Regions from separate parts of the Bradyrhizobium sp. CCBAU 25360 genome, predicted to be linked through region 1. Evidence: predicted binding sites of a transcription regulator. Region 1 holds the regulator's gene; the other holds the start of a gene.

Region 1 (4,553 bases):
AACCGGGCTGCACTGGTGGTGACGTCGAGGCCCGCGCCGCACGATTGTGCGGCGATGGTGGTGGATCGGCAGCGGCTCGCTCGCCAGGGCGCGCTGGCATTGACCCAGCGTGGCGACGGCTTTTCGGTTCAGGCGGTGAGGGCAAGAGGCACGAACCGCCCGTGGTTACCGGCCGGTGCGGGCGAAGGTGACTTCGACGGCAGCCTTGCGCAGAAGGCGGCTCCCCGCAGCCGCGACGCAACGCCATCGGAGACCGACTTGCAGGCCGACGATTGACGCCATCGATTACAGATACCAGGCCAGCACGGCTTCGAGCTTTGCCTTGCCGATGACCGGCAGGGCCACCATTCGGCTCAGCCCGGCTGCGCAGGCCTCAGAGCCCGCGATCGAGCCGTCATGAGTGAGATCGTCGTTGAGCGCGGGCATGCCGGCGGCCCAGGCGCCGCCGATGCTGCCTTCGCCTCTGGCAATGGAATTGGCGGCATAGCGGGCGGCAAGGTCGGTCTGCGCGCTGCAATCGCCGGCGCGAAAGACCAGCGCCGAACGGGCCTCGTTCGGGACCCAGATCTCGAAGCGTCGCGCAATCGGCGTTGCCTGCGCGGAGAGGAAAGTCAGGACCCAGGTTTGGTCGGTGCCGGTTCGGTAGGGCACGCCGACACCCAGATTGATCCCGACCTTGGCTGCGTCCTCCCAGCGCAGGAAGCTCTTGGCGTCGTGCAGGTCCTTGATGATCAGCGGCAGGCCCGCCTTCCAGGTGCGTCCGGGAAGTCCGAAGCCGCGAGGAAATTTAGTGTGGCGCGAGTTGAATTCGAACATGTCCGCCGCGCCGTAATAGCCGTCGACGAGGCCCATCTCGTGGGAGAGATCAGGATCGTTGTGCCAGAGTTCGATCGCGCCGACATGCGCCTCGTCGTCGCCGCAGAACAGCACCATCACGGCTTGCAGAAATTCGCCTGCAAACACCGGCACCGCCACGCCGCAGGTGAGGCCGGCGGCGACGGCCTGATCGGTCCGCTTGAAATACGAGTTGGCGAATTTCGTGAGGATGACGGGATGGCCGCAGGCCCAGGTCTTGCCTGGAAGCCCCTCGTCATATCCGAAGTGCAGCTCTTCGCTGACGGCCTTGAACGCGGACAGCCCTTCATCGTAAAGGCCGCCGCCGAATTCCAGCCGCATGCGCGTCCGGTCAGGCACCCAGAGTTCAACAACGCGAATAAAGGTTTTCATCGAGCGTGTCCGCCGCCTCAAACCACGACAGCATCGGTCATTTGGCTGCGGAGCGGAGGTTCAAAATTCAGGCAGGACGGCCCAAACTTCGTGCGGCGACGAGGTGCGGCGGCGCTCGCCGATCGAATTTCGTGAAACACAAACCCACCGGGCTCGCCGGCATCGGCCGGCGACGGCATTTCAATCCTGGCCCCGGACCCGCCGGGCCGGAGGGCGTCAGCCGATCGGCAGTCGCGTGACCGTCGGGCGACTGTCGGCGATGATCTGCGGCTTGTGCTCGCGCTCGCCGATCGGCTGGGTCACCGGCAGTTGCAGCACGGTTGCGCGCTGGCCCTCGACGAGCTGCGTCACCAGCACGGATTTGCCGTCCGGGAATTCGATCGCATCATGATGGCGATCGGGAATGTGCGGATCGATCTTGCCGAACTTGCCGACGCGGGAGTTGACGGTGCGCGTCCAGATCCAGCGGTTGTCGTAACGGACGTTATCGGCGAAGGCGAGCTCCGTTCCCGGCAGCAGGCAGACCGCGACGGAGAGATCGGCTTCGGAGGCGAAGCCGCGCGTCGAGGTGCCGCGGAATGTTGTCGTGACGATCGTCTCGCCGACTTCTGCGGGGCGCGTCGCGACGGCATGCAGGCTGTAGTCACACATCGGGTGCTCCTCTATGCAGAGATAGCGACCCGCACCCCTTTGGAGGCGCAGGCCCCTACCAGAGTGGAAGCACGTGACGGTCTGCTTGGTTGTAGGCAAATCTGCGGCTGGGATCCGCGAGCCCCGATCACATTATCTTTTCCATCTTTTCCGAATTCGATAGGAACAAAGTCGGCTTCCGTGCATTTGGCAGGCGCGCGTCAACGACCGGCGAAACCAGCCAGCCCGAGTATCGTCAGCTCGGTTGCGTGCGCGCTGCATTGCGGTCGTTGCGGATTTTCTGGATCACGGCCGTGTCCTAGCCGACATGATGATGCGACCAGCGTTGCTGCGGCTGCGCTCAAACGATCCGGCGCATTTGGGCTGTCCCCCTCGAACTCGAAAGGCCGCGAAGCGATGTTGCTTCCCGCGGCCTGCCGAGGATGTCGCGAAAAGGGGGAGGGGCCGGACAATCTGTGCAGAACCAGAAAGACTATCCAGCCGGAGCGGACCATCATCCGCTCCAATCTCTGATCGGCGATGCCGACCGAAGGCGCGCGCGAGGCGCTGAAGACTCCGGTATCAGTACTTGCGGTAAAGCCCGATCAGCTTGCCCTGAATCTTCACGCGGTTCGGCGGTAGGATGCGCACCTCGTAAGCGGCATTGGCGGGCTCCAGCGCGATCGAGGCGCCGCGGCGGCGGAAGCGCTTGAGCGTGGCTTCCTCGTCGTCGATCAGCGCCACCACGATGTCGCCGGTATCGGCGCTCTCGTTGCGCTGGATCAGCGCCATGTCGCCGTCGAGGATGCCGGCCTCGACCATGGAATCGCCGCGCACTTCGAGCGCGTAATGCTCGCCGGAGCCGAGCATGTCCGGCGGCACGCTGATGGTGTGGCTGCGGGTCTGCAACGCCTCGATGGGGGTGCCGGCCGCGATGCGGCCCATCACGGGCACCGCAACGGGCCGCTCGCCCTCGTCCGCGGACGGGCTGGAGCTCGCGCGTAGCTTGCCGAGATTGCCCTCGATGACACTTGGCGTGAAGCCGCGTCGGTTGCCGGCGGCAGCTTGGAGCTCCGGCAGCTTGATCACTTCGATGGCCCGGGCGCGGTTGGGCAGCCGGCGGATGAAGCCGCGCTCCTCGAGTGCGGTGATCAGGCGGTGGATGCCTGACTTCGAGCGCAGGTCGAGCGCATCCTTCATCTCGTCGAAGGACGGCGGCACGCCGCTTTCCTTCAAGCGTTCGCTGATGAACCGCAGAAGCTCGTATTGTTTGCGCGTTAACATCTCGACCAAAGTCCCCCGGTTGATGTCGTTCGATTCCGAGACGATGAGTTCAGCGATAAGCCGCTACATCCTCGAAACAAATCATGAACGGACACTATATGTTCGATACATGTTCCGCAACTGCTTAATTTACCGTGAACAGAGCGAAACTCGCGGAATGCGTGTGGCCGCGCAGTTCAGACGGGGAGCCGCAGCACTTCGCAGGGGCTGCCGGCCTCGGCCTTTGGCGCAAACGGTGCGCGCACGAGAAGTACCTGTGCTGCAGCAAGATTCGCAAGCAGAGAGGAGTCTTGATGGCTGACGGGAAGGGCGACGAGCGTGCCGTCGTCGCGCGGCTCCAGGCGCGCGCGCAGATAATCCTCGCGCTGGTCATTGGCGCCGAGATCGCGGCCCAGCACGGCGCGCTCGCGATGGTGATGAATCACCGAACGGCCCGACAGCGCGCGAATCAGCGGCACCATGAACAGGAAGGCGCACACGTAGGACGACGCGGGATTGCCGGGCAGGCCAATGACGCCCATCGTCCCTAAGCGTCCGTGCATCATCGGCTTGCCGGGCCGCATCGCGATCTTCCAGAACGCCAACGCGATGCCTTCGTCCTTCAGCGCCTGCTGGACCAGATCGTGGTCGCCGACCGATGCGCCCCCGGTCGTGACCAGGACGTCGGCGCCGCTTTCGCGCGCGCGGCGGATGCCGGCGGTGGTGGCCTCCAGCGTATCCGCGGCAACACCGAGGTCGATGGTCTCGGCGCCCTCGCTGCGGGCGAGCGCGTGCAGGGCATAGCCGTTGGAATAGACGATCTGGCCGTGCCCGGGCGTCGAGCCCGGCATCACCAGTTCATCGCCGGTGGCGAGGATCGCGACCTTCGGACGACGGCAGACGGCGAGTTGCGGGTGATTCATTCCAGCGGCGAGGGCGAGATCGCGCTCTGTCAGACGGGTTCCCTTGCGCAGGAGGACGTCACCCTCGCGGAAATCAACGCCGGCGGGGCGGATGTGCCGACCCACGATCGCGGCTTCCTTGATCGTTATGTGCTTGCCCTCGGCGATCGTGTCCTCCTGGATCACGACTGCGTCGGCGCCGTCGGGAACGACGCCGCCGGTGAAGATCCGCACGGCTTCGCCGGCGCCGACCCTTTCCGTGAACGGACGGCCCGCTGCGACCTCACCGATCATCGTCAGCCTGGAATCGATCGTTGCCGCATCGGCCGCGCGCACGGCGTAGCCGTCCATCGCCGACATCGCCTGGGGCGGTTGGGTGCGCCGCGCAGCGACGTCCTGCGCGAGCACGCGATGGTAGGCTTCGTCGAGTGAAACCATCTCTGCAGGCAGCGGCTCTGCACCCGCCAGCACCGCAGCAAGGGCGTCGGAAACCGGCATCAAGGCCACGGCGAAACTCCTGCTCGGCACGTT
Region 2 (4,553 bases), on a different contig from region 1:
CCGCGAGGGCCTTGACCTCGGTGGCGACGACCGCAAAGCCCTTTCCCGCAGCGCCTGCGCGTGCGGCCTCGATCGTCGAGTTGAGCGCCAGCAGCGTCGTCTGCCGCGCGATCTGCGCGATCAGGTTGACGACATTGCCGATGGCGGCGGAGGATTCGCGCAAGCGATCGACATTGGCGCGGGCTTCCTGCGCCGCGGCGCTGGCCTCGTCGGCGAGCTTGCCGGCCTCGCGAACCTGCGCTCCGATCCCCAGCGCGGACTGGGTGAACTTGTCGGCGGCATGGGCGAAGGTCGAGGCGGTCGATTGCGCGGCATTGGTCCGGCCGGTCAGGGCGTCGGTGCGGTCGCGGATGGCGGCAAGCGTCGATGCGGTCGCTTCGGCGCCGCCCGCCACCGAATTGGCGGCGCGCTCGAGCTGGCGGATCATCGCGCCGAGCTCGAGTTCCAGTAATTCCAGGATCTCCCGCGCCGAATCACCTTCGGCTGGGGCGGGCTCGGACTGGGTCACCGGCGGCGCGGCCTCTGCGGCTGCCACCGGCGCGGCCATATCCGGCAGACGCTTCCGAAATAGTCCGAATGCCATCAGGTCTCTCTTGTCGGGGACGCTCGGAGGTTATTTTCGCAGGCTGGAATGAAGTCAGGGTTAACGATGCCTCACCTCTAGGCAGGGGCCTGTACGGTGTTACCTTAAAGTATCCGAGACCCTTTCATTCCGGTGGGTTGGCGGCCTATAAGGCCGCGTTTCCCACCCTCATTGGCGTACGCTTCCAAGAGACCCCCGAGAGACCACGCATGGCCGGACATTCCCAATTCAAGAACATCATGCACCGCAAGGGGCGGCAGGATGCCCAGAAGTCGAAGCTGTTCGGCAAGCTGGCGCGGGAAATCACCGTCGCGGCCAAGCTGGGCACGCCCGACCCCAACATGAACCCCCGCCTGCGCGCCGCCATCATCGCGGCGCGCCAGGAGAACATGCCGAAGGACAATATCGAGCGCGCCGTCAAGAAAGCGCTCGGCAATGAGGGCGAGAACTATGACGAGATCCGCTACGAGGGCTATGGCCCCGGCGGCGTCGCCGTCATCGTCGAGGCGCTGACCGACAACCGCAACCGCGCCGCCTCCGACATCCGCTCCTTCTTCACCAAGTCGGGCGGCAATCTCGGCGAAACCGGCTCGGTGTCCTTCATGTTCGATCGCACCGGAATCATCGAATACGACCGCAGCGTGGCCTCCGACGACGCCATGCTCGATGCGGCGATCGAGGCCGGCGCCGACGACGTCGTCTCCGGCGAAGCCGGTCACGAGATCTATGCCTCGACCGAGGGCTATCGCGACGTCGCCAAGGCGCTGGAGGCCAAGTTCGGCGAGCCGCGCAAGGCCGCGCTGATCTGGAAGCCGCAGAACACGGTCGCGGTCGACGACGAGACCGGCGAGAAGCTGCTCAAGCTGATGGATCTGCTGAACGAGCACGACGACGTCCAGCACGTCTACGCCAATTTCGAGGTGTCGGACGCGCTGGTCGCGAAGATGGGCGGGTAGGACCTCACCCTCCGCTGTCGTCGCCCGGCTTGACCGGGCGACCCAGTATTCCAGCGAAGCCGGCGAGATACGGAGAAGCCGCGGCGTACTGGATTCCCCGCTTTCGCGGGGATGACGGCGCGCGTCGTGGCGGGCAACAATTCCCGCCTCACTGACGATATCCCACTTCCCCTGTTACTTCCGTTCTGTTTCTGTTTCCCCCACGACGGCCAGCCGCTATCACTGGCCCATGACCGTGCTCCCGATTCGTGGCCCCGTTCGCATCATCGGCATCGACCCCGGCCTGCGCCGCACCGGCTGGGGCGTGATCGAGGCTGAGGGCAACCGTCTGATCTACGTCGCCTGCGGCTCGGTGGAACCACCGGACGATTTGCCGCTGGCGAGCCGGCTGCTCGCGATCCATGAGGGGCTCGCGTCCGTGCTGTCCGGCCACAGGCCGATGGAAGCCGCGGTCGAGCAGACCTTCGTCAACAAGGACGGCGTTGCGACGCTGAAGCTCGGCCAGGCCCGCGGCGTCGCCATGCTGGCGCCCGCGATGTTCGGCATCTCTGTCGCCGAATACGCGCCGAACCAGGTCAAGAAGACGGTGGTCGGCGCCGGCCATGCCGACAAGCAACAGATCGCGATGATGCTGAAGATCTTGCTGCCCAAGGCCGAGCCGCCGTCAGCGGATGCCGCCGACGCGCTCGCCATCGCCATCACCCACGCCCATCACCGCCAGAGCACCGCGCTGAGGCTGAAGGTGGCGGGGTTATGATCGGCAAGCTCAAGGGCCTGATCGATTCCTACGGCGAGGATTTCGTGATCCTCGACGTCGGCGGCGTCGGCTATCAGGTGCATTGCTCCTCGCGCACGCTGCAGCATCTGCCCTCGCCGGGCGAGGCCGCCGTGCTGTCGATCGAGACCTATGTCCGTGAGGACCAGATCAAGCTGTTCGGCTTTCGCACCGACCAGGAGCGGGAATGGTTTCGCCTGCTCCAGACCGTGCAGGGCGTCGGCGCCAAGGTCGCACTCGCCGTGCTCGGCACGCTGGCGCCTTCCGACCTCGCCAATGCGATTGCGCTGCGCGACAAGGCGGCGGTGGCGCGTACGCCCGGGGTCGGCCCCAAGGTCGCCGAGCGCATCGTCACAGAATTGAAGGACAAGGCGCCGGCCTTCGCCAATGTCGATCCGGCGGTGGTGCATCTTGCCGGCGCCGTCGACGACCAGCGCGCACCGCGGCCCGTCGCCGACGCGATCTCGGCACTGGTCAATCTCGGCTACGGCCAGCCGCAGGCCGCCGCCGCGATTGCGTCGGCCTCGCGCAGTGCGGGTGAGGGCGCCGAGACGGCGCAGCTCATCCGGCTCGGCCTGAAGGAACTGGCGAAGTGAGCGCGACAATGGTCGGTCTGGTAGGGTGGGCAAAGCGCAGCGTGCCCACCATCTTTCAATCGATCGAAGTCATGGTGGGCACGGCGCGAAGCGCGCCTTTGCCCACCCTACGTGGAGTTCGCTGAGTGAGCGATCCCAAGGCCAACCGCATGGTGTCGCCCGAGCGCCGCAGTGACGATGTCGGCGACACGGCGCTGCGCCCGCAATCGCTATCCGATTTCGTCGGCCAGCAGCAGGCGCGCAAGAACCTCTCGATCTTCATCGAGGCGGCCCGCAAGCGCGGCGAGGCGCTGGATCACGTGCTGTTCGTAGGTCCCCCGGGCCTCGGCAAGACCACGCTGGCGCAGATCGTGGCGAAGGAGCTCGGTGTCGGCTTTCGCGCCACGTCGGGTCCCGTCATCGCCAAGGCCGGCGATCTCGCCGCGCTGCTGACCAATCTCGAGGAGCGCGACGTGCTCTTCATCGACGAGATCCATCGCCTCAGTCCGGCGGTGGAAGAGGTGCTCTATCCCGCGATGGAGGATTTTCAGCTCGACCTCATCATCGGCGAGGGCCCGGCGGCGCGCTCAGTCAAGATCGAGCTGTCGAAATTCACCCTCGTCGGCGCCACCACGCGCGCGGGTCTCCTGACCAATCCCTTGCGCGATCGTTTCGGCATTCCGGTCCGTCTCAACTTCTACACCATCGAGGAACTCGAAAGCATCGTCACCCGCGGCGCGCGCGTGCTCAATGTCGGCATGAGCGCGGACGGTGCCAACGAGATCGCGCGCCGCGCGCGCGGCACGCCGCGCATCGCCGGCCGTCTGTTGCGGCGCGTGCGCGATTTCGCTTCGGCGGCCGATGCCGACAGGATCGATCGCAAGATTGCCGACCACGCGCTGAGCGCGCTCGAGGTCGACGCTGCGGGCCTCGACGCGATGGACCGCCGCTATCTCACGACCATCGCGATGAACTATGGCGGCGGCCCGGTCGGCGTCGAGACCATGGCCGCTGCGCTGTCCGAGCCGCGCGATGCGATCGAGGACATCATCGAGCCCTACCTGATCCAGTGCGGCTATCTGCAGCGTACTCCGCGCGGCCGTCTGCTCACCTCGCACGCCTTCCGACATCTCGGCATCGCCGAGCCCTCGCGGGATGCGGCGGCGCAGTTTGGCCTGTTCGGCGCGGACGACAGCGACGACTGATCTGCGCAATATCTGCACGATATCATCCGATTTTTGCTAGAATGAAGGGTGATGATATCCCTTCGTAGGGTGTCCCACCGCTTGAGCTGTATTGCCGTCGATTGCGAGCCAGAGGGATAGCGTGGTTGAAGATTGCTTCGGATCGAGACGCTATCGGCTCGCATGTCTCGTTCTCTCCATAACTACGGTCGGCTTCCTGCTGGTCGCCATCGGCATCGCGACACCTGCATACACCGACGTTGCCGCTGTGGAGCGGATCAGGACCGGGCAGGAGTGTGTGCCCGGCGTTCCGAACGCCAGCCCGGATCGGCGATGTAGCGATGAGGACTGGTACAGGTCTATGAATAATTTGCGTACCAGCAAGTGGGGCCTCTTCGATGCTGGCGCAGGGCTGGCTGCGTCCGGGGTGACGATGCTTGGCTTCATGTTGTGGAGCCGCAAGAAGGCCTGGAGAGAGCT

The links. The regulator LexA, encoded in region 1, represses DNA repair genes until DNA is damaged. The targets are predictions, from matches to a motif close to TGTTCNNNNTGTGTTCNG.
Region 2: ruvC (crossover junction endodeoxyribonuclease RuvC) is a predicted target of LexA. The motif match lies at 1,721-1,738, and genes of this name have one in related genera.

What each region holds. Positions count from the first base shown of each region.
Region 1 covers NZ_LBJA01000036.1:46,192-50,744, forward strand. The annotation lists partial or broken gene XH81_RS13135 (ComEC/Rec2 family competence protein) at 1-276, shown strand, start outside; gene XH81_RS13140 (GAF domain-containing protein) at 286-1,227, opposite strand; gene XH81_RS13145 (hypothetical protein) at 1,444-1,878, opposite strand; gene lexA (transcriptional repressor LexA) at 2,440-3,141, opposite strand; gene XH81_RS13155 (molybdopterin molybdotransferase MoeA) at 3,318-4,529, opposite strand.
Region 2 covers NZ_LBJA01000039.1:213,965-218,517, forward strand. The annotation lists gene XH81_RS18705 (methyl-accepting chemotaxis protein) at 1-583, opposite strand, end outside; gene XH81_RS18710 (YebC/PmpR family DNA-binding transcriptional regulator) at 793-1,539, shown strand; gene ruvC (crossover junction endodeoxyribonuclease RuvC) at 1,769-2,296, shown strand; gene ruvA (Holliday junction branch migration protein RuvA) at 2,293-2,910, shown strand; gene ruvB (Holliday junction branch migration DNA helicase RuvB) at 3,060-4,094, shown strand; gene XH81_RS18730 (hypothetical protein) at 4,216-4,553, shown strand, end outside.